Regions from separate parts of the Methylobacterium sp. 391_Methyba4 genome, predicted to be linked through region 2. Evidence: riboswitches for the same ligand, from Rfam matches in the RefSeq annotation. Region 2 holds a riboswitch; each other region holds the start of a gene.

The links. Region 2 has a riboswitch for cobalamin ahead of P9K36_RS18505 (TonB-dependent receptor). Riboswitches for the same ligand answer to the same signal wherever they lie in the genome.
Region 1: another riboswitch for cobalamin. It lies ahead of P9K36_RS17745 (CbtB domain-containing protein); the one in region 2 lies ahead of P9K36_RS18505 (TonB-dependent receptor).
Region 3: another riboswitch for cobalamin. It lies ahead of P9K36_RS05760 (TonB-dependent siderophore receptor); the one in region 2 lies ahead of P9K36_RS18505 (TonB-dependent receptor).
Region 4: another riboswitch for cobalamin. It lies ahead of P9K36_RS01615 (TonB-dependent siderophore receptor); the one in region 2 lies ahead of P9K36_RS18505 (TonB-dependent receptor).

The regions. Positions count from the first base shown of each region.
Region 1 covers NZ_CP121475.1:3,797,896-3,803,511, reverse strand. Annotated here, with positions in the region: gene cobW (cobalamin biosynthesis protein CobW) at 1-349, opposite strand, end outside; gene P9K36_RS17755 (DUF1636 domain-containing protein) at 346-747, opposite strand; gene P9K36_RS17750 (CbtA family protein) at 740-1,477, opposite strand; gene P9K36_RS17745 (CbtB domain-containing protein) at 1,494-1,676, opposite strand; cobalamin riboswitch at 1,712-1,905, opposite strand; gene P9K36_RS17740 (discoidin domain-containing protein) at 2,072-3,430, shown strand; gene P9K36_RS17735 (peptidase S10) at 3,494-5,041, opposite strand; gene P9K36_RS17730 (DNA polymerase III subunit chi) at 5,089-5,541, opposite strand; gene P9K36_RS17725 (CTP synthase) at 5,599-5,616, opposite strand, start outside.
Region 2 covers NZ_CP121475.1:3,936,805-3,942,420, reverse strand. Annotated here, with positions in the region: gene P9K36_RS18520 (ABC transporter ATP-binding protein) at 1-418, opposite strand, end outside; gene P9K36_RS18515 (iron ABC transporter permease) at 415-1,461, opposite strand; gene P9K36_RS18510 (ABC transporter substrate-binding protein) at 1,458-2,291, opposite strand; gene P9K36_RS18505 (TonB-dependent receptor) at 2,300-4,270, opposite strand; cobalamin riboswitch at 4,389-4,598, opposite strand; gene P9K36_RS18500 (HoxN/HupN/NixA family nickel/cobalt transporter) at 4,696-5,616, opposite strand, start outside.
Region 3 covers NZ_CP121475.1:1,187,924-1,193,539, reverse strand. Annotated here, with positions in the region: gene P9K36_RS05760 (TonB-dependent siderophore receptor) at 1-1,436, opposite strand, end outside; cobalamin riboswitch at 1,720-1,913, opposite strand; gene P9K36_RS05755 (NUDIX domain-containing protein) at 2,020-2,487, shown strand; gene P9K36_RS05750 (RluA family pseudouridine synthase) at 2,630-4,048, shown strand; gene P9K36_RS05745 (hypothetical protein) at 4,785-5,165, shown strand; gene P9K36_RS05740 (HAD-IA family hydrolase) at 5,224-5,616, shown strand, end outside.
Region 4 covers NZ_CP121475.1:322,441-328,056, forward strand. Annotated here, with positions in the region: gene P9K36_RS01605 (patatin-like phospholipase family protein) at 1-150, shown strand, start outside; gene P9K36_RS01610 (hypothetical protein) at 483-683, shown strand; cobalamin riboswitch at 1,250-1,456, shown strand; gene P9K36_RS01615 (TonB-dependent siderophore receptor) at 1,693-3,780, shown strand; gene P9K36_RS01620 (ABC transporter ATP-binding protein) at 3,780-4,505, shown strand; gene P9K36_RS01625 (DUF3526 domain-containing protein) at 4,502-5,616, shown strand, end outside.

The DNA of each region.
Region 1 (5,616 bases), 140 kb from region 2:
GGAACGCCTGAACCAACGGCTTCGGCAGCGCGAGGCCCGAGGTCTCGATCAGGATGTGCTCCGGCGGCTCGGCGCGGCCGAGGAGAGTCTCCAGCGCCGGAACGAAATCGTCCGCGACCGTGCAGCAGATGCAGCCATTCGGCAGCTCGACGATAGCTTCTTCGGTGCAGCCTTCGACCCCGCAGGCGGCGAGGAAGGACTTGTCGAAGCCGACGTCGCCGAACTCGTTGACCAGAATGGCGAGGCGGCGCCCCCTGGCGTTCTCGACCACGTGGCGGACCAATGTCGTCTTGCCGGCTCCGAGGAAGCCCGTGACGATGGTGCAGGGGATCTTGTTCACGATGGTCATTCCGCGGCCTCCAGGGTGCCGGCGGGGAGCGGGCGGGGTTCAGGGAACGGGGGGATGCGGGCGATCACGCCCTTGCGGAAGGCCTCCGGACGCTCGCGCCAGGGCACGATGCCGTCCGAGGTCGCCGCATAGGCCGCGAGTCCGGCGAGGATGGTCTCCGCCGAGGCGGCCGGATCCATGTCGCCGTAGACGTAGGTCCAGCGGTCGGCCGAGGCGACCGCCACGGTGCAGGGCCGCTTGCAGACCGACAGGCATTCCACCGCCTCGACCCGCAGGTCCGGGGTGCCGGCGCTCCGGGCCTGAAGCGCCTCCAGAAGGCGTGATCCGGCGCGCGGTCCATCCGGATCGTCGTCCGGACGGCGGCAGGTCGTGCAGACGTACAGGACGGTCTCAGGCACGGGCCGTTCCCCGTTGCGTGTCGCGGGAAAACGCCTGCCACGCCCAGCCGAGCCCCAACCCGATCAGGATCCAGAAGACGAAGCTGATCGCCAGCGACCGGGCGGCGAACTGTGCGGCCAGTGCGGCCGGAAGCTCCGACGCGCCCTCCGGTGCCTGCGGGGCGCCGACGACGTGGGGGGTTATGATCAGGACGAGGCCACCCAGGATCGTGATCAGAGCACGGCGGATCGTGATCAGGTAGAGTCCCATTCCGGTCGCCGCCGCGGTCATCACCCACCAGGCCTGCCGCGCGGCCAGCGGTGCAGCGGCGCTGCCGGGCAGTTCCGGCGGCAGGCCGAGGCCCGGCGCGAGGGCGACGCTGGCGAAGCCCGCCACCGCGAAGGCGAGACCGACCTGCGGCGTCGGCTCGCGGCCGCAGGCGAGCATCACCGCGCCGAGCAGCAGGGCGTAGCCGACGCCGCCGACGAGGGTCGCAAGACCGGTGAAGGCCATCCGCGGCAGTCCGGGGCCGGGCTGCCATTCCGGTGCCGCGTCGGGTGCGGCGTGGTCATGCCCGGCATGGGCGAGCACGATCGGAAGGGCCTTCGCGGCCTGATGCGAGGGTTCCTGCTGCTCGTAGCGCTCGGCCGCGACGATCAGCGGCGAGGTCAGCGTGAGTTCGAGGCCCGTCACAACGGCAGCCGCGAAGAAGCCGGCGGCCAGGGCCGCCGACAGAAGCCGAATGATCATCCCTGCGCCGAGGGCGTCAGTGACAGGGGAAGTTCTGGGTATGGCGGAAGTCGTGCGCCGCGTTGTGGAACGCGATCGCCGGCGAGAAACCCGCCATGAACAGCAGGCCGAGGCCCAGCATGGCCGCGAGCGCGACGGCGACCGGACGCTCCGACGAGCGGGTACCGGCGGCGACGGGGGCGAGGGTCTGAGCGATCATCGTCGAGTGTCTCCAGCCGCCCCACCGGCGGCATTGCGGGATCCTGTTGCGACGGCAGGTCTCCTGGCTCGCGGCTCGGCGCGCCCACCGCCTTCCCGGATCGCTCCGGTGGCGCTTGGCAGGCGCTCGCCGCTCACAGTTGCGGGGGCAGCCGCGGAATCGGGGCGAAGCCCCTCACCGCATTCCCTTTTCACCCCGTTGCCGGGGCACCGTCACCGGCACGTTGTAGACGCATGCCGGCGACGACACAACGGAGCGGCGCCAGATCCGTTCGGATTCCCGTGCGTCCCTTCGCGGGTGGCCGGGCTTGACGTCCGCGCCCCGATGCGGGCACCGCCGCACCGGATGCCCGGCCGGCCCGGCATGGGCGCCTCCGCTCAGTTCTCGGAGACCCGATGGCCCTCGCAGACGATCCGAGCCCGGTCCTCGTCGATCTCGCCACCGGCCGCGCCCCCCGGATCGTACAGGACGAAGGCACCGCCTGGCTCGAGATCGATCTGGACGGTCGCTTTCCGATCCGCGCGGTCGCGCTGCGACCCGTACAGGATGCTGTCGCGCCCGAGGTCGGCGATGTGGCCGTCGAGGTCTCGCAGGACGGCGTCACGTGGTCCGCGCCCGACATCGTCGGCTGGACCGCCAAGCCGGGCGCCCTCGTGGCCGCCATCGGAGCCGACGAGCTGGTCTGGGCGCGTCTCGTGCGGATCGCGGTGCCGGATCCGGCGCTCGTCGCAGGCGTCGACATCCGCGCCGATGAAGCCGCCATCGACCTCATCGCCCTGCGGGCGCTCCTCGGGCTCGACATCACGCTCCTGAACGAGAAGCCCGACGCTAACGTCTACGTCACCTACAATCTCGAAGCCGCGCCTGGCCGGGCAAGCCGCAACCTCGTCGGCCTGTCGCTGTTCGAGAACGGCGCCTTCGGCAATTGCCTCGTGCAATACATCATCGCCGTCTCGATCGCGAAGGCGCTCAACCTGAAATACATCAAGGTCCCGAAGGTCGACCGCAGCAAGGTGATCTTTCTGACCGAGAGGCTGACCTGCGACGGCATCACGTTCATTCCGCCGGACGAGCCGCTTCCGCCGGACGGCTACTTCCTGTCCGGCTTGTATTTCGATCCGACGCAGTTCGAGCGGGTGACGGCGCTGCAGGGCCCGATCGACTCGCGCGCGATCGTTCAGGATGTGATCCGGCCCCTGTTCAACGGCCTGCCGCGGACATTTGCGGCCAAGCCCGACGATCAACTCCTGATCCATATCCGGTCGGGCGACATCTTCAGCACCTGGGTCGACCCGCACTATCCGCAGCCGCCCTTCGCCTTCTACCGGATGGTCATCGACCGGCTGCAGGCCGAGGGCCGCATCCGTTCCGTCAAGCTCGTCTTCGAGAACCGGCTGAACCCGGTCATTGCAGAAGTGGAAGCCTATGCGGCGCAGCGCGGCCTACCCGTGGAGATCCAGAGCGAATCGCTGATCTCCGATGTCGCCGCTCTGGTGAACGGCCGCTACCTCGTCTTCGGGCTCGGAACCTTTGGGCCGGCGATCTGCCACCTCTCGGAGCGCGTCGAGCAGGTGTTCTACTTCGCGTCCAATTGGCCGCAGGGCTTCCAGTCGATTCCCACGATCGGGAAAGTGGTCGAGGTTCGTGATCGCGAAGGCCGGTACATGAAAGTCGGCGAGTGGCAGAATACCGACGCTCAGCGCCGGAGCATGGTGGAGTACCCGGCCGAAGCTCTCGCCTTCGACGATGTCTGATCGGTCGCGCCGGTCACGATCCGACCGGCGACGACCCCGCTGCCTGCATCCCGGACGAACACGTCACGGTGCGGTCCTGAGACGTTCCGCGGGTGCGCCGGCCGAACGCGCCGAGCCGCCATCGCGGACCTTCAGGGCGTCCGTGTACATCCGTTCGACATCCGCCTTGAAGGCGGCGCGGGAATCCGGTCGCGTGTAGAACATGTGGCCGCCAGGGTAGACTGCGAGGCTCAGGCGACCGGCGCTGTAGGCCGGGACCTGCGCCAGCAGGAGCTTCGAGGCGAAATACGGGGTTACGAGATCGGTGAATCCGTGCGCCACGAGGACACGCAGGTGCCCGTCGAGGGCCAGGGTTCCCTGAATGTTCGACAGCACCTCCGGTGCCTGTCGTCCCGAGCCCCAGCTCCAGCCCCGATTGACCGCATTGTTCAGGAGCTCGTAGCGCATGTTGGCCACAGGCCATTTCAGCGTGCGCGCGTAGAGATCGAGCATCGCGCTGGTCAGCGGCGCCTGGAGCGCGGTGAGCTGCGGATCCTCGAAGCTCGATTGCGCGGCGGCCGGATTCGGGTCCCAGCCGGTGATGCCGGTATCGTAGGCGCTCGTCACGCGACCTTCGGCACGATCGATCTCCCGCTGGACGCTTCGGGTCGAGAGGCGCGCCGCCTGTGCGCGGACCAGGGCGGGATCGAGCCCGACGAGCGGGGCGACCTTCTCGGTCATCCGCGCAACCGCCGCGGAATCGCTCGGCCCCTTCAGGAGATCCGCCAGATAGGCACCGGATGCGTAAGCTTCGGCATCCCCCAGCAAGGCCGGCGTGGGTACCGTCCCGGCCCGCTCCAGCGCGCCGGCCGCCAGCGACGGCAACTTCAGCACGTAGCCCCAGGGATTGGCCCGCGGGGTCTCCAGCCACCCGAAGTCGAGCACCGGCGAGAGCAGCACCATGCCCGACAGGCCGACGCCGATCTCTTCCTGGAGCTTCTCCGTGATCAGCGGGCCGCGGAACCCGCCATAGCTCTCGCCGACGAAGAACTTCGGGCTCGCTAGACGATCGTTGTTGCGCAGGTAGCGGGCGATGGCTGCCGAGAGGGTCGCGGCGTCGGACTCGATCGACCAGTAGGCCTTGCCGTTGCCGTCCGCGGCCCGGCTGTAGCCGGTACCGACGGGGTCGATGAAGACGAGATCGGTGAAGCCGAGCCACGTCCCGTCGTTGGGCGTGAGCGTGACCGGCTGCGACGGGCTGATGCTGTCGCCGCCGACGGGCAGCCGCCAGGGGCCGATCGCCCCGATGTTGAGGTAGGCCGACGCGGCGCCCGGGCCGCCATTGACCGCGAAGGTCACCGGGCGCTCCTGGCCGTCCTTGGACGCCACCGTATAGGCCACGAAGGCGATCTCGGCCTGCAGCTTGCCGGCCTCGTCGACGAGCGGCAGGCTGCCGGCCGTGGCGGTGAAGTCGAGGACCCTGCCGTCAGGCAGCGTGACGCTCTGCTTCGTGACGGAATCCGGCGGCAGGCGTCGTCCGTCCGGCCCGCGCGGTGCCGGCTTGCTCTCCGCGGGCGGATGTCCGTGCGGCGCCTCCTCTGCCCAGCCGGCCGAGGGCAGGGCGATGAGCATGCCGAAGGCGAGCACGGCGCGCGCGAGACGTCTGTTAAGGGCCACCATCACGCCTTCTTGTTCCAGCGTCCGGAATCGTCCTGCTGCCAGTAGGCGACTGTGTGGCCCGCCTCCTTGGCCTGCTTCCACTGCTCGCGCGCCCTCAGAAGGGCGTCCTGATCGGTCCCGTCGAACAGGATACAGATCCGCTCATACGCGCCGGCATCGGGCGGCAGGTCGGCGCCCTCGACGAGGAAGCGGATCGAGGCCGCGTTCGGGTTCACGTCCCGAAGTGTCAGCACCACCGGCTGGCTCGCCGCGTCGGGCTCGCGATCGGTCCCGTGCGGCAGGAAGCTCTCGTCGGAATAGGTCCAGAGGTGGTCGTCCAGCGCCTGCAGACGCTCCTCGCTGGCGGCCTGGATCGCGGCCTGCCAGCCGCGGTCCAGCGAGCGCTCGACGAGGCTCGGCAGCACCCGTTCCAGGGGTTGCCGCTGCATATGGTAGAAGAGGATCTCGGTCACGATGCCGAGGATATAGGGCTCCGGCCCGCCGCGCGAGCAGCGGCGCGCCGCCGCGGCTCAGACCAGCCGGCTCTG
Region 2 (5,616 bases):
AAAGGGTCGGCTCGGCTCGGGCCGCGAGGTGGAGGATGTCAGTGCGCGCCATTGCCCGCGCGACCGCGGCATCGTCGACTTCGGTGGGGGATGCGAAGGCTCGGCGGTGCGGCAGCCGGCCGAGCGCCACGATCTCGCGAACCGTCATCGGCCAGCCGACCCCCGCACCCTGGAACAGGGCGGCGATGCGGCGGGCTCGCTCCTCGCGGCCCATGTCGGCTAGCGGACGGGCTTCGAGGGTGACCCGCCCCCGGTTCGGGTTGATCAGCCCCGCCAGGACGCGAAGGAGCGTGGTCTTGCCGGCTCCGTTCGGGCCGACCAGCCCGACGAAGCGGCCCGGCTGAAAGGTCAGATCGATGTCCGAGAGGATGGCCCGGCCATCCAACGTAACGTGGGCTTCGTGCAGACCGAGGCTCATGCCCGCCTCCCGCGACCGCGTAGGAGCAGCACGATCAGGAACGGCGCCCCGACCAGAGCGGTCACCACGCCGAGCTTGAGTTCCGGCCGGGTGGCGAGCAGGCGCACGCCGATATCCGCGGCAAGTACCAGGACCGCCCCCGCGAGGCCGCTCGGCAGCAGGCAGGCGCCGGGGCGGGCGCCGACGAGCGGCCGCATCAGGTGCGGCACGACGAGACCGACGAAGCCGATGGCGCCGGAAACCGCGACCCCGCTGCCGACGGCCAGGGCCGCACCGGTGACGAGACGCAGGCGCACGGAGACTAGGCCGACCCCGAGGCTCGCGGCGGTGTCCTCGCCGAGCGTCAGGGCGTCGAGGGCGGAGCCGGTCGACAGCATCAGGGTCCAGCCGACAGCCATCAGCGGTAGGCACAGAAGCACGTGGTCCAGACTACGGTCGCTGAGAGAACCCATCAGCCAGAACACGATCTCCAGGGCCGCATAGGGGTTCGGCGAGAGGTTCAGTGCCAGCGCGGTCAGTGCCCCGGCCAAGCTCGACAACCCGACTCCTGCGAGTATCAGCCCGAGGGTACTGCTGCCGCGGGCGGCGAGCGCGTTCAGAAGGAGCGCGGCAATACCGGCACCGGCGATGCCGCCGAGCGGCAGGGCAAGGCTCATGGTGGCGGCGAAATCGCCGTAGAAGACGATGACGGCACCGAGCGCCGCCGCGGAGGAGATGCCGAGGATGCCGGGGTCCGCGAGCGGGTTGCGCAGGTAGCCCTGCATCGCGGCGCCGGTCAGGCCGAGGCTGAAGCCGACCAGGGCTCCGAGCAGGGCGCGTGGAACACGAAGCTCCCACAGGACCAGGGCCGGCAGCGTCGGGCGGCCGGCGACGAGGTCAGCGAAGGCGGCGGGCACGTCGAAGGGCGCGTAACCGATGGCGATGGAGGCGAGCGTCAGCGCAAGTGTGGTGAGCCCGAGGACGGCGATGACGGTTCGCCGGGCACGCGCCGTACCGAGGCGCCGGGATGCCGTGGAGTTGAGCGCGGAAATGGGGGCGTTCATGGTCCGGGCGCCCGTTCATTCGCAGCCTCGGCGAGGCGCGCCACGACCTCGGCCACCTGCGGTCCCGGACACGTCCAGAAGCGGTTCGGGATGTCGACCGTCCGGTGTGCCCGCGAGAGGGCCCTGAAGACGGGATGGTGCAGGAGCGTGTCGGCCAGGGAAGGCCAGCCCGGCGCTCCTTCATCGACGACGATCAGGTCCGGGTTCGCCAGCGCCGCTGCTTCGAGGGGCACCTGCCCCAGGCGGTCACGCCCGATCTCGGCCGAGACGTTGACGAGGCCGGCGGCGCGGATCAGCGCGTCCCCGAGCCCGCCGGGTGCCACCGTGAAGGCGTTCGGACGCATCACCAGGGCGCGTAGAGGCCGCTTGGCCGGCACGATGGCGGCAAGACGCGCATCGAGCGCCGCCACCATCGCCTCGCCCCGTTCGGGATGGCCGAGCGCCGCCGCGACCTGCCGGATCTGTGCGCGGACGCCGTCGAGGTCGGCCGGCACGCCGAGTTCGAGCACGGGGGCGCCGACGCGCTTGAGCATGCCCACCGTCGTGCGGGTGGTGAAGGCACCGGCGATGACGAGATCGGGCTTCAAGGCCACGACCTCCTCGGTGAGCCCCCGCGTCACCGGCAGCCCGACCGCCTCGGTCGCGACCGTCGACCCGCGCGAGTCGCGTGCGAGGTAGGTGACCGCCAGCACCTGGTCGCGGTCGGCCAGCCGCAGGACGAGCTCGTCGGCGCACAGGTTCATCGAGACCACCCGCACGGGTGCCGCCGCCGCGCCGATGGGTACGGCGGACATCATGGCCGCGAAGGTGATTACGAGGCGCGACGGCATCGGCGACCTCAGAACGACGTCACGCGGACGCCGCCGTAGACAGCGAGCCCCGGGCCCTGGAAGCCAGTCGGGTTCTGGTAGCGCTTGTCGAACAGGTTATCGATCCGCCCGAATACCGTCAGGGTCTCGCTCCAGGCGTAGTTGACCGACAGGTTCACTAGCGTGAAGCCGGGGGCCTTCAGGCGAGGCACGGAGAAGTCCCGGTTGCCGTCCACGAACGACCCCAGCACGATGAGCGTGCCGGTTATGGTCAGGCCCGGCATCAGGTTCCAGATCGCGGTGGCGCTGACCTTGTTGCGAGGCCGACGCAGCAGCTCCTGGTGGGCGATCTCGTCCTTCGTCACCGTGGTGGTCCAGTCGAGCCGCCCGCTCCAGAACTCGTTGAAGCGCAGGGCGACGAAGCTCTCGGTGCCGTAGGCAGTCGCCTGACCGACGTTCACGTTGGTGGAGAAGGTCGGGTAGTAGGCCGTCTGGATCAGGTTCTTGAAGTCGGTCTGATAGTAGGTCGCGCCCACGGTCATGAACCCGTCGAACAGCGGCTGCTCGAAGCCGCCGTCGAACCCGAAGCTTTCCTCCGGCCGTAGGTTCGGGTTTCCGAAGAAGCGGAAGCCCGGATAGTCCTGGTAGAGCTGGCTCAGGGTCGGCGGTTTGAAGCCGGTCCCGACGCTGCCCTTCAGGCGGGTGTCGGTGGCGGGCACGATGTAGCTCGGCGCCACCCGAAAGGTGGTCGCGCCGCCGAACTGGTCGTTCGAGTCGTGGCGGATGTTGGCGACCAGCGCGGCGCCCGCGAAGGGTGTCGTCTGAAGCTCGGCGAAGCCGGCGGTGTTGCCGTTGGACCGGTCGATGCCGGTCGTCTCGAAGCGCTCGTCCTCGCGCTGTGCCCCAAACAGGACGAGGTTGCCGGGTGAGACCTGCCAGTCGCCGCGGTAATCGAACCGGGTCCGCTCGCCGAGGTAGGTGGTGGGTGTCGGCGGCGCGAGCGGGTCGAGCGGGCCGGCGAATAGCCGGTCGAACTTCGAGTAGTTCGCCCCGAAGACGTTGTGGAAGCCGGGCACCGGGGTCCACTCGGCCTCGCCCCTCATGATCAGTTGCTGCTGGTCGTTGAGGTTCCGGTACGGCAGCGGCACGTACGGGAAGCCGCCGTCGGCCTGGTCGAGGTAGGCGCTGTCGGAGAAGCGCAGGACGTAGTTGAGGCGGAACTCGTCGGTGAGTTGCGCCCCGAGCTTGGTCGAGACCGTCTTGATGTCGGTGAAGGCGGTCCGCAACGGCACCCCGCGGGGCAGCAGCTCGAACGGGGTAATCTGGAGGGCCGATTGCCGGATGTGGCCGACCGACACCGAGTAGTCGAAGATGCCCTCCGACCCGGAGATGTTGCCGAACTGGTTGAAGGTGCCGAACGAGCCGCCTTCGACCGTCGCCGTTGCCCGAGTTGGCCCTTCGCCACGCTTGGTCACGACGGAGATGACGCCGCCGATGGCGTCGGCCCCGTAGAGGCCGCTCTGGGGCCCGCGCAGCACTTCGATCCGCGAGAGGTCGTAGGTCTGCAACTGGCTGAAGTCGAAGGCGCGGTTCGGGGTCGAGGGGTCGTTGACGTCGATGCCGTCAATCTGAACCTTCACGTGGTTCGAGTTGGTGCCGCGGATGAAGACCGAGGTCTGGCCGCCGGCGCCGCCGGTCTGCACGACGTTGAGGCCCGGCACCTGCTGCAGAGCATCCGGCACCGTCCGGCGCTGCTGCTCCTGAAGCAGGCGGTCGGTGAGCACGGTGACACTCGATCCTGTGTTGGCAATCGGCGTCGGCACGCCGGTAGCCGACACGGAGATCTCGGACAGCGAGACCGCGGCCTGCGCGCCTCCCTGAGCATCGGCGAAGGGCGCGGCGACCTGCTGCGAGCGGGCGGGAATGGAGACGAGCAGCGCGGATGCGGCGCAGGACAACGCCAGCGTGCGCCGGAGCGCGGAGGAAACGGGACTGGACACGGGACGGCCTCGGGGGACGGCTGTGGCACGTCACCGCGAACGAGGCCTCGGCGGTCGCGTCCTCCAAGGAACCACGACGCCGCGACACCTCCCAGGACACCCCGCCCGGCAAGCTCCGCGTGTGACCACGGCTGACGGCAGGTCTCCTGGCTCGCGGGTCGTCGCCCTCTCATCGTCTTCCCGGGCGAGGCCGCCCAGTGACGTGGTGATGAAGGACTCGCCGCTTACAGTTGCGGGGGCAGCCGCGGCATCGGTCGAGCCCTCACGGGCGTGACCTCACCGCGTTCCCTTTTGATCCCCGAGGGGAACCGTCACGCTCAAGCTAAGCTGCCGTGTGTCTATCCGTCAATGTATGGAAACACATTGTACAGATGTGTGGCGTCCGGGACGGATCGGTCTTTGTCCCGTCTGATACCCGGGAACGGTCAAGGAGCATCCGCCGGTCTGACCTCGATACGGTCGAATCCACCGAGGCGATAGACGAGGAACGAAAGGAGCCACGCCGCCGCGAATAGGCCCACGATGCCGAAGCCCAGCACGCCGAAATGGTCGTTGATCGCGGCGACCCGCTGCCAGAACCAGCCCTGGAGGTTGAGCTTGTCTGCCAGGAGGTTCAGCGCCTCCAACGTGCCGACCACCAGCGCGACCGCCACCGACACCAGAGTGATGGTGAGGTTGTAGAACAGCTTCCGCATGGGCTGGACGTAGGCCCAGCTGTAGGCGCCGAGCATCAGCACGCCGTCGGTTGCGTCGACCAGCGTCATCCCGGCGGTAAACAGCGCCGGGAAGACCAGGATCGTCCAGAGGTCGGTACCCTGGCTCGCCTGGGCGGCCGAGAGCCCGAAGAGGCTCACCTCCGTGGCGGTGTCGAAGCCGAGCGCGAAGAGCAGGCCCAGCGGATACATGTGCCAGGAGCGCGTCACGAGGCGGAACAGCGGCCGCAGGATCCGGGCGAGAACGCCTTGATTGGCGAGCAGCATGTCGAGGTCAGCCTCGACGTAGCGGCCGGTGCGCCGCACCTGTCGAAACGCGCGCCAGACGCCCACCAAGACCACGAGATTCACGATACCGATGAGGATCAGGAAGGCGGCCGAGACGCCGGTGCCGATCAGGCCGCCGAGTTCCCGGTAGCCTTCCGAGGCCGTGATCAGGCTGGTCGCGGCCAGCGCCACCGCGGCCGCGGCCACCACCACGACGGTGGAATGGCCGAGGGCGAACCAGAAGCCGACCGAGACCGGCCGCTGGCCGGCCTGCATCAGCTTGCGGGTGACGTTGTCGATGGCGGCGATGTGGTCGGGATCGACCGCGTGGCGCAGCCCGAAGACGTAGGCCAGCAGCGCGGTCGA
Region 3 (5,616 bases), 2.7 Mb from region 2:
TAGGTCTTCTCGAACCGCGATCCCGTCTGCAGGTCCTCCCGATTCAGCGTCGGCACGTCGAGGCGCACGCCGGTGAGGAACGAGAGCTTGTCCGACAGGATCAGACGGTCCTCCGCGAAGACCGAGGCTTGGCTCGTCTGCGTGGCGTAGGCCGGACGGGCTCGCCCGTTCTGCGGGAAGAGGCCCGGATCGTAGCCGACGAGCGGCACGCTGGTGGTCTGGTCGAAGTAGAAGTTGTTGGTGTGCCGGAAGTCGATGTGGTTCACGTCGAACCCGGCCACGAACTGGTTGGGCAAGCCGAACAGGCTGCCCCGGAACGTCGCGTCGAGCCGGTCACCGACCTGCTCCTGGCTGTGGTAGATTTCCAGATAATCGCCCCGGTCCACCAGCCCGGTGCCGCGGTTGTAGGAATATTGCTCGACGTCGAGCCAGTGGCGCCGGCTTGTGAGCCGGTAGGCGGTGTTGCGGATCGTGATGTCGGCCGAGGGCGACCATTCGGTCTTGAGCTGGGTCCAGTTGTCGGCCCAGGTGATCTTCGCGTCCCGGACGTTGTAGTTGTTGAACCGGATGAGGTCCGGGATCCGTCCCTCGACGAGCGGCGTGCCCCAGTAGCGGGCGGGCTCCTGGTAGCCGAGATCGTGGCTCAGGGTGAACGCCAGATCGGCGCTCGGCCGGAACAGCAGGGCGGCCGAGACCGCGAGGTTGCGGAAATCGCCCTCCGGCCGGATCCAGCCGTCGGCGCGATTGCCGCTGACGTTGAGGCGATACGCGAAGGTGTCGCCGAACTCCGCTTGACCGATTCCGCCGCCCGAATCGAACGCAAGGCGCGCGACGCCATCCGTGCCGACAACGGCGCGGGCGGCGTTGATTGGCACGAAGACCGGCTTCTTCGGCACCACGTTGATCACGCCGCCGATGGCGCCGTCGCCGTAGAGCACCGAAGACGGGCCGCGGAGCACCTCGATCCGCTCGACGTTCCACGTGTCGAACGGGAAGGTCACCGTGTTGGCGCCGACGTAGAAGCGCGTGCCGTCGTAGAGCTGCTGGATCGAGTTCGGGCCGGCGAAGCCCCGGGATGTGAAGGCGCCGTTGCCGTTGCCGGGTGCCGCGATGGTGGTGATGCCGGTGGCGTCCTGGGTCACGGCTTCGGCGATCGTATCCTGGCCGCGCAGCCGCGCGGTCTCGCCCGACACGATGTCGAGGCTGGCCGGCGTCTCCAGCGGCGTCAAACCGAGGCGGCTCGCGGTCCGGTCCGGGGTGCGCAGATTGAGGCCGTTCGGCGCAGCGCGGTTCGGGTCTCCGCCCGCGCCGGCCACGGAGAGTTCATCCAGGGTGACGGCCTCCTGGGCGGCGGTCGGACTGGCGAGGAGCGCGAGGAGAACGCCACAGAGGGGAGCCGGCCCGCCGGAGCGGGCGCGATGGATCGAGAGAAGCATGGGGAAAGCGGTCCGTGCACGGCGCGCGCCGGCCCCTTCGTCCTATAAGCATTGTAATAACATTACAATTCCTCGACCATCCGGAAACCTGAGCCTGAACGGGTGCGCGGAGGCCTCCCGGAACAGGGATCGCAGGTCGCGAAACGGTGGAGACGGACATGGGAACGGCGTCGCGGGCGCGCTTGCTGTGGCACGTCACCGCGAACGAGGCCTCGGCGGCCGCCTCCCCTCGGGATGGACGGCGCCTCGACACCCGCCAGGACACCCCGCCCGGCGCGTTTCGCGTGTGACCACGGCTGACGGCAGGTCTCCTGGCTCGCGGGTCGCCGCCCTCGCACCGTCTTCCCGGGGTGACCCAGTGACGTGGTGGTGAAGGGCTCGCCGCTTACAGTTGCGGGGGCAGCCGCGGCTTCGGGGCGGACCCCTCATCGCGTTCCCTTTTGATCCCCGAGGGGAACCGTCGAGGAACAGCTTGGCCGTCGTGCGTCCGGGCGTCAACCGCACGTCCGGGAGTTGTCGTGGATCGACGCGGCGGCCCGCCGGTTCGTTGCGGCGCCGTCGGGAACGATTTAGCCGGTTCGGCATGACGGTCTGGCGTCCCCCTGCGGAGATCCGCGTGAAGGCCTTGGGGCTCCCCCGGCGCGGCGATAGCCTGCTGGTGGCGGAGATCCATGCGGATGACGGGCGGCTAACAGGTGTCCGGCCCCTCGGTGGCAGCGTCGCATTCGGTGAGAGGGCCGAGGACGCGCTGATCCGGGAGTTCGAAGAGGAGCTCGGCGTCACCGTCACGGTGCTCGGCGGCCCGCGCGTCGTGGAGAACATCTTCCTGCACGAGGGGCAGGTCGGGCACGAGGTGCTGTTCCTGTTCCCGGTCGCCCTGCCGCCCGGCCGGTTCGACGGACAGGAGCGCTTCGTCTTTCACGAGGATTGCGGCACCGCCTGCGTGGCGCGGTGGTGCGATCTCGACGGGCTCGACGTCCCGGGCGGGCCGGAACTCTTCCCGACCGGGCTGAAGGCCTCGCTCCGCGCGGCGTGGGACGCGGAGCCCTGACGGGCGCGATCGCGCTGCCGCCTTTGCCGCTGCGCGCGGGCGATGCTACAGCCGTGCAATCCCATCGGTCCGGACGTCCGCGACGCCGCGGCCCATGCGCCCGGACGCTCCGTCCGAAGCGGAGACGGGTGCCGGCGGAAGCATGACGACACGACCTCCCAAAAGCGGCGGGCCGAAGGGGCGCAAGCCTCAGGCCGGCAAGTTCGATGCGGGCAAGTTCAAGCCCGGCAAGTTCCAGGCCGACGGCCGTGCCCGCACGGGCCCGCGCACCAGCGCCCGCGACGCTGCAGAGCGCGCGGCCCGCAATCGCGGCGACGATGCGGGTGCGCGCGATCCCTGGGGTGCGCAGGGCGCCGCAGCCGCAGCCGCAGCCGCAGTCCCGGCCCGGCCCGCGAAGCCGCGGCGCGACGCCGCCGCGCCGCGCGGTCCGCTGGCGGCGAAGCCCGGCAGCCGGCCCGTTTCCAAGCGCTCGGAGGCCCCTGCGCCTGCCCCTGCCGCTGCCCCCGCGCCGACACCCGGTCCGACCCGCCGCGAGCAGCGCGCGGCCGCCTCCGCGACCCTCGCCTCCGGGGTGCAGACCCTGATGGTCGAGCCGGACGAGGCCGGCATGCGGATCGACCGCTTCCTCACCGCGCGTTTCCCGCTCCTGCCCTTCACCCGCGTGCAGACCATCGTCCGCAAGGGCGAACTGCGCGTCGACGGCAAGCGCGCCAAGCCGAACGACCGGCTGGAGCCGGGCATGAGCGTGCGCGTGCCGCCGCTGCGCCTCGACCAGCCCTCCGAGCGCCCGCGCAACGCCGCCCGCGAGCAGGACGATGCCGAATTCATACGGTCGCTCATCCTCTACGAGGATGCCGACATGATGATCCTCAACAAGCCCTTCGGCCTCGCGGTCCAGGGTGGTTCGGGGACGGTCCGGCACGTGGACGGCCTGCTCGCCGCCCTCACCGGCCCGGATGGCCAGAAGCCGCGCCTCGTCCACCGGCTCGACAAGGATACGGCTGGCTGCCTGATCGTCGCCAAGACCCGGCTCGCCGCCGCGACGCTCGCCAAGAGCTTCCGCTCCCGGGCCGCGCGGAAGATCTACTGGGCGCTGACCGCGGGCGTGCCGCGGGTCCGGCAGGGGCGTGTCTCGACCTACCTGGCCAAGGAGGAGCCCACCGACGCCGACGCGCGGATGCGCGTCGCCAAGCACGGCGACGAGGGGGCGAGCCACGCGCTGACCTACTACGCGATGGTCGATCAGGCCGCCCAGAAGCTGTCCTGGCTGTCGTTCAAGCCGGTGACCGGACGGACGCACCAGCTGCGCGCCCACGCGGCCCATATCGGCCACCCGATCGTCGGCGACCCGAAATACTTCTCCGTGGAGAATTGGGAGCTGCCGGGGGGCATCCAGAATCGCCTGCACCTGCTCGCCCGCCGGATCGTCATCCCGCATCCGCGCACCGGCAAGCCCGTGGATGTGAGCGCGCCGCTACCGCCCCACATGGCGCAGAGCTGGAACCTGCTGGGCTTCGACGCCACCCGCTACGACCCGATCGTCGAGGCCCCGGAAGCCTGAGTGGGCAGCCAGGGCACGGCCGGGTTCGTCAGAGTGTACGGGACTTCCGGCCGCCGCCCTGCGGCGCGACCCGCCGATCGCCGTCGGGGCCGCGCCCGGTATGCCGTCGCGACGGTCCCGCGCCTGGTCGAGTCCGCGCCGGACCTCCTGGGCTGCGGCCACGACCCGGGTCGGGCAGGAGAACCGCTTCGCCCTGCCCGTCGCCCCTCGGCCGAATGCGCGTCCCGAGGGCGGTATCCTCGCCCCGGCCCGGATGCATCGGCTGGAGGAGCGCCCGTCCGGTCGAGGCTCCTGCAAGCTTCGCTGGCGGATAGGGATGATGGCTCCGGAGGTCCGTCGCGCCTGCGCCGCCGTGCCGGCACGCAGGGTGCAACGAAGACGGGCGCCTGCGCTCGGTTCAAACGATCGCCCAGGTGCCACTGCGGCGACGCGACGCGCCGGATGGCGGGATCCCCGCTCAGAGGACCGCGCCGTGAGGCGGTCTCGGTCTCCGGTGAGAGGTCGGTTTCGCGCATCAAAGCGGGCAGCCGCAGGAGCCTGATTGCCGGATCCCCCCTCCATCCCCCAAATCATTGTCGCCGGAGATGTGCGCTGCGGTATCCCCGGTGAAAGTGACCCGTCATCGGGGCGGGCCGTGCCGCGCATGCCTTGGCAATCGGCCGTGCCGCCTCATATGCTGCCCGCGCCCCGCCGATCCGCCGCGGGGCCAGTTTCCGGCGGTTCGAGATCCTGACATATGAAGCTCGCGATGCTGGCCTGCCTCGCCGCCCTGTGCCTCACCGGGCCGATCGCGCACGCCGCACCGGGCGAGGCAGCCAAGGCGGCGCCGACCGCGAACGGCGCCCATCCGGCCGAGGCGGCGTCGCCGCATCCGCCCGCCGCTCCCGCCGCGAATGCGGCGCCCACGCAGGCCGCGCAGCGCCCGGCCGCGAGTTCCCGCGCGGAGCGCCGCCGGCGTTCCTATGCGGCCTGCAATCGCGCCTCGCACCAGCGCGGCCTGCGCGGCGGCAAGCGCCGGCGTTTCCTGATCCGCTGCCGGCTCGGCTACGAGCGGACCCGGGTTCCCGGCGGTCAGCCCGCCGCGGCCGCGCCGGCGCAGCCGGGCCGGAAGCCGTGACCGAGTCCGACATCCGCCCATCCGCGCCGTCGGGGCCGCCTTTGGCGCGTCGTCGGCGATGAGGCTCGTCGTCTTCGACGTCGACGGCACCCTCGTCGACAGCCAGCACCTGATCGTGGCGGCCCAGGAGGTGGCCTTCGCGGAGAATGGCCTGCCGGCCCCGGGGCGGCGCGAGGCGTTGTCCGTGGTGGGCCTGTCACTGCCGCAGGCCTTCCGGCGTCTGGTCGGCGAGGACGGCCCCGTTGCGGAACTCTCGGAGAGCTACAAGCAGGCCTACAACCGCCTGCGGCTCGATCCGGCCCATGAGGAACCCCTGTTCCCCGGGATGGCCGACCTGCTGACCCGGCTCCATGACCGTGGGGATGTGCTGATCGGCCTCGCGACGGGGAAGTCGCGGCGCGGCGTCGACCGGCTGATCGCGCATCACGGCTGGGCGGAGTGGTTCGCCACG
Region 4 (5,616 bases), 3.0 Mb from region 2:
TCGTCCTCGAAGCTCAATGCGGAATGGGCATTCCTGACGATGCTTCGGGACGAGGGACGCCGGAGCGCCGCGACGTTCCTGACCGATCATGGGCCGGATCTGGGCCGGCGTCCGTCTTTCGACCTCGACCGACTGCTCGAAGGCGTCTGACGCAGCCGGAACGCCCCGTCGCGCATGACAGAGCTTGCTGAACTTGATAAAGATCAAGGTGCATATATTGATTTATGATTTATGTTTATTCGGTATAGATGCAGCATGTATTCCATTTATCAGTCTTGCGCGTCGCAGATCGACGATATCTTGTCAGACTAAATGGGTCTCTGCCCAAGCCTCTTCACACCGGTTCACGCGCATGATCGGCGCGGCACTTCGCAGTCGGACCGGCTCGATTCCGGGGGAGCACCTTCACACCGAAGACCGCTCGTCGCATCCGGCCGGCCCCGGAAACGGCCCGGCGCCCACAGACAGAGGAGTGAACGCTTATGCACACGATCCGGGCTCTTCGCGCGGCGCTGGCCGCCTTACCCCTGTTGACCTTCGCGACGTTCGCGGACGCGACGGCCGCTGGTCCCGCACTGGGCAAGGCGCTGGCCGGACCGACGGTGTCGGAAGCCAGGGTCACCATCGGCCGTCACAAGGCACTTCCGAAGAAGAAGCGTATCCATCGCGAGCGGAAGATGTAGGGGCGATCGAGCGACCGCAAATGCACGACTGACTTGACCGGCTGGCTTAGAACCGAACCGATCGAGAGCATCTGCCCGGTGCAAAGCCAGCCGGTCAGGGTATCGGGTTCGCGCCGAAGGAGAAGTTTTGGCACGGGGCCACCGCGACTACGGCGATGAGGCATGCCGCGATCCAAGGCTGGACGGCAAGGCCGGCCCTGAGATGGAGCGGGTCACCGAAGGACCGTATGCCGGGTCATGAGCTCGGGCCGCGCGTTCGGCAATCAGCAACACGATGCCAAGAGCGTTCCATCGGATTTCCATTCAGCTGAGACGCTCGGCGCCCAGCGGCGCATGAAACAAGTCGTCGATGACCGCTCGTCCGTTCGGTTCAGCATAGCGCATATCCAGCCGCCATCGGCCCGCCGATCTCATTCGGACCCGCGTCGTCCGAGCCCAATCCGGTCCATCACCGCAACGTGAGAGCGGTGCATTCCATCGGGGATCGGACTGTGTCCATAGCGCCACACGTAACGTAACACTGTTACAAAGTTTGTCAGGCCCGTTGACCGGATGCGCGCCGGTGGCGAATATCGTCCAGCCAAGGTTCTTCGGGTCCCGGCCCGGAGCTAAGACGGGAATTCGGTGCGCTTTTCGGAGCGAATCCGAAGCTGCCCCCGCAACTGTGAGCGGCGAGCGCCTGCCACCGATGACCACTGGTGCTTGCACTGGGAAGGTCCGGCGGGCGCTTTGACCCGTGAGCCAGGAGACCTGCCTTCGGCACGATGACGTCCCTCGGGCGGGGTGCCCCGGCGGAGCGCGCGGTGTCGCCGTCTCGTGGGCGACGCTGCCCGTATCCCCGTGGCCTCCACCCGGCAACAGCGAGTGTGTGGTGGCGACCTCCGAACGTCCGTCTCTCGGCGAGCCTGCGCGGTTTTCAGCGCCATCAGCGCGTCGTCCGCGGACTCCGCATCGCGGTCGGCGGCTGGCGCTCGCCGCTGTCCTCTCGGCCGGGCTTCCGATCGAGGACGTGCGGGCGCAGGAGAGCGTGACGTTGGAGGAACTCTCGGTCGAGCAGGTCGGGGAGGGTGCCGGCCGCACGACGGCCTCCGGGCGCGGCACCATCGGCCTGATCGGCCCGACGCCGGGATACGGAGCGGGCACGGCCGTCAGCGCCACGCGCACAGCCACTCCGCAGATCGACGTGCCGGTGGCCGTCTCCGTGGCGCCGCGGGAGACGATCACCGACCTCGCCGCCACCCGCGTAGACCGGGCGTTCAACTATCTGCCCGGCGTCGCCCAGCAGAACAATTTCGGGGGGCTTTCGATCTTCAGTTACGCCATCCGTGGTGTGACGACCTCGGAGATCTACAAGAACGGTTTCCCCCTCAATCGCGGGACCCCGCCTCCGCCCGACGCGCAGAACATCGAACGCATCGAGGTGCTCAAGGGACCGGGGGCGGCCCTGTTCGGACGCAGCGATCCCGGCGGGCTCGTCAACCTCATCACCAAGCAACCCACCGCCGAACGGTTCGTCGAGTTCGGCAATCAGGTCGATTCGTTCGGTCTGACCCGCGGTACCATCGATGCCGGCGGTGCCCTGAACGCGGACGGGACGGTCCTCTATCGCTTCAATCTCGCCGCACAGGGGGCCGGCAGCTTCCGCGACTTCGTGGACAGCGACCGGCTGCTCGTGGCTCCAGTGGTGAGTTGGCAGGTCACGCCGGACACACGCGTTACGGTCGAGACCGAGTTCGTGAAGAACCGCATCGTCTTCGACCGGGGCGTGATCGCGCTCAATCGCCAGCTCGGCTTCCTGCCGCTCTCGCGGTTCCTCGGCGAGCCCGGTCAGAGCACCTACCAGAACAACAATTCGCTGCAGGTCCGCGTCGATCATCGCTTCGATGAGAACTGGCAGATGCGGCTCGCCGCTTACTTCAACACCGGCGATCTGGAAGGGGAATCGGCGGAGATCCGCGGAATCGCCGCCAACAACCGCACCGTCTTTCGCGACCGCAACGTGCGCGACTATCGCTGGGACGTGGCGGTCGGTCAGGCCGACCTGATCGGGCGGTTCGATACGGGCGGCATCGGCCACACGCTCCTCCTCGGCATGGACCGGGAGAGCACCGACAGCCGGACGGTCTATCTGCGCTCGAACTTCCGCACGAGCCCCTTCGCCCTCGACATCTATTCGCCGGTCTACGGACAGGCGCTGCCGCCGATCACCATCCCACGCAACAATATCGAGCGCATCACCAATACCGGCCTCTATGCGCAGGACGAGATCGTCCTGAGCCCGGAATGGCGGGCGCTGATCGGCCTTCGGCTCGACATCTTCGAGCAGAGCTTCCGCGAGCGCGTGGTGCGCAGCCAAGTGGACCAGTCGCGGGTCGCGGCCTCGCCCCGGGCGGGCCTGGTCTACCGGCCGATCCCGGAACTCGCCTTCTACACCAATGTCGGCACGAGCTTCCGGCCGAATATCGGCACCGACGCCGCCGCCGTCACGCGCGGCACGGCGCTGCCGCCCGAGACCGGCCTCGGCTACGAGGTCGGCGCCAAGTCCGAATTATTCGGCGGCAATTTGCTCCTCACCGCCGCCGCCTTCCGCGTGGAGCGGGAGAACGTGCTCACGCCCGACCCGGCGAATACCGGCTTCTCCCTCGCGGCCGGCGCCGTGCGCAGCCAGGGCTTTGAGCTGACGGCTCAAGGACAGATCACGCCGGAACTGAAGCTCCTGGCCGGCTACGTCTATGCCGATGCCCGCGTTACCAAGGACAACGTGCTTCCGGTCGGCGCCCCCCTGGTCAACGTGCCCCGCCACTCCGGCAGCCTGCTCGCGGTCTACGAGCCAGCAGGCGCGTGGCGCGGCTTCGGGATCGGCGGCGGCGTGCGCGGCGTGGGCGAGCGGGCGGGCGACGCGGCGGGGTCCGGCTTCACCCTGCCGGGCTTCATCGCGGTCGATGCGCTGGCCTATTACAAATTCGGCAACGCCCGCGTGGCGCTCAACATCGAGAATATATTCGACACCGATTACTATGAGAGTTCACTGAACGTATTCCGCGTCTATCCGGGCTCGCCCCGTCGCATCACGGGCTCCGTGACGGTGCGGTTCTGATGGCGGTTGAGCCGGTGTTGGCGCTCGGCCGCGTCGTCAAGCAGTTCGGAGGCAGGACCGCCCTCAGCGGTCTCGACCTCACCCTGCGCGCGGGTGAGGTCTATGCCCTGCTCGGTCCCAACGGTGCCGGAAAGACCACCACGATCAACCTCATCCTCGGCTTCCTGAAGGCCGATGCGGGGGAGGTCCGGGTCTGCGGGATCGATGCAGGGACGGATCCCATCGCTGCCCGGGCGCGCACCGCCTACATCCCGGAGCAGGTGGCCCTTTATCCGGGGCAATCGGGATTGGAGAATCTCCGTTACTTCGCGACCCTCGCCGGTCTCGCGATCGATCGGGCGGAGGCCGAGACGCATCTCGCGGCGGCCGGCCTGGCGCCCGAGGCCTGGTCGCGGCCCGCCTCCGGCTATTCGAAGGGGATGCGCCAGAAGGTCGGCATCGCCATCGCGCTCGCGCGAAAGACCCGGCTGCTGCTGCTCGACGAGCCGACATCCGGCCTCGACCCATCGGCGGCGGCGGCCTTCTCCGGGACGGTGCGGGCGGCGGCGGAGCGCGGCACGGCGGTGCTGATGGCGACCCACGACCTCTACCGCGTGCGCGAGATGGCCGACCGGGTCGGCGTGCTGGCGGGCGGGCGCGTCGCCGAGGAGATCGATCCGAGGCGCTACGCGCACACCGATCTGGAACGCCTCTACATCGCGCGCCTGTCGGGGGCGGTCACGTGAGGCGCGTCCGCGCGGAGTTGGCGCTGCTGTGGCGGGACGCGCGCGTCCGCTGGATCGGCGGCCTGCTCGTCCTGCTCCTGATGGTCACGGGCCTCGGCGCCTGGCAATCCGCCCGCGATTACGGTGCCGAGGTCGCGCGGGTCACGGCCGCAGAGCGGGCCCGCTGGCTCGGGCAGGATGCCAAGAACCCGCATTCCGCCGATCATTACGGCCTGTGGGTGTTTCGCCCCTCGTCGCCCCTCTCAATCCTCGATCCCGGCACCGAGCCCTATACGGGCCGGATGGTGCGGATCGAGGCGCACCTGTTCAACGATGCGGTCTACCGCGCCGTGCAGGATGCCGGCCCCTTCGACCGGGCCGGCCTCTCCGATGTCTCCGATGTCGTCGGCCTCGTTGTTCCCCTGGTGGCGCTTCTCCTCGGCTTTGCCGCCTTCGCGGCGGATCGCGAGCGCGGTACCCTGCGCCTCGCCCTCGGCAACGGCGCGCCGCCCGGCCCACTCTTTGCCGCCCGCTTCGCCGCCCTGAACCTCGTCCTTGCGGTCCTGGTCTGCCTGCCCCTCCTCACGCTCGGCGGCGTGGCCATTGCGAGCCTCGGCACCGCGGGTTGGCAGGCTTGGCCGCGCCTCCTCGTCTGGGTCGCGGTGCAGGCCCTCTACGGTGCCGTCTTCCTGCTCATCGCGATGATCGCCTCGCTGCTGGCCCGCACGGCGCGAGGAGCCTTGACGATCTCCCTCGCGATCTGGATCGCGCTGTGCCTCGTCGCGCCACGGCTCGCGACTGCAGGCATGGAGATGGTCTCGCCCGCCCCGTCCTATCGCGAGACCCGGCTGCGGATCGACGGGGACCTGCGTCCCCATAAATCCGCCGAAGCCAGCGATGCGCGAGCGCAGGCGACGCTCGCCCGCTACGGCGTGAGCGATCAGCAGGAACTCCCTGTGGATCTGCGTGGCCTCATCATGGTGGAGAACGACCACCATGCCTTCGCGGTCTACGACCGGGAACTCGGGGCCTTCTTCGCGGCCCTGGCTGCGCGGGATGCCGCGTTCGGCTGGGCGGGCCTGCTCTCGCCGCGCGTCGCCCTCCAGCGTGTGTCGGAAGGCCTTGCGGGGAC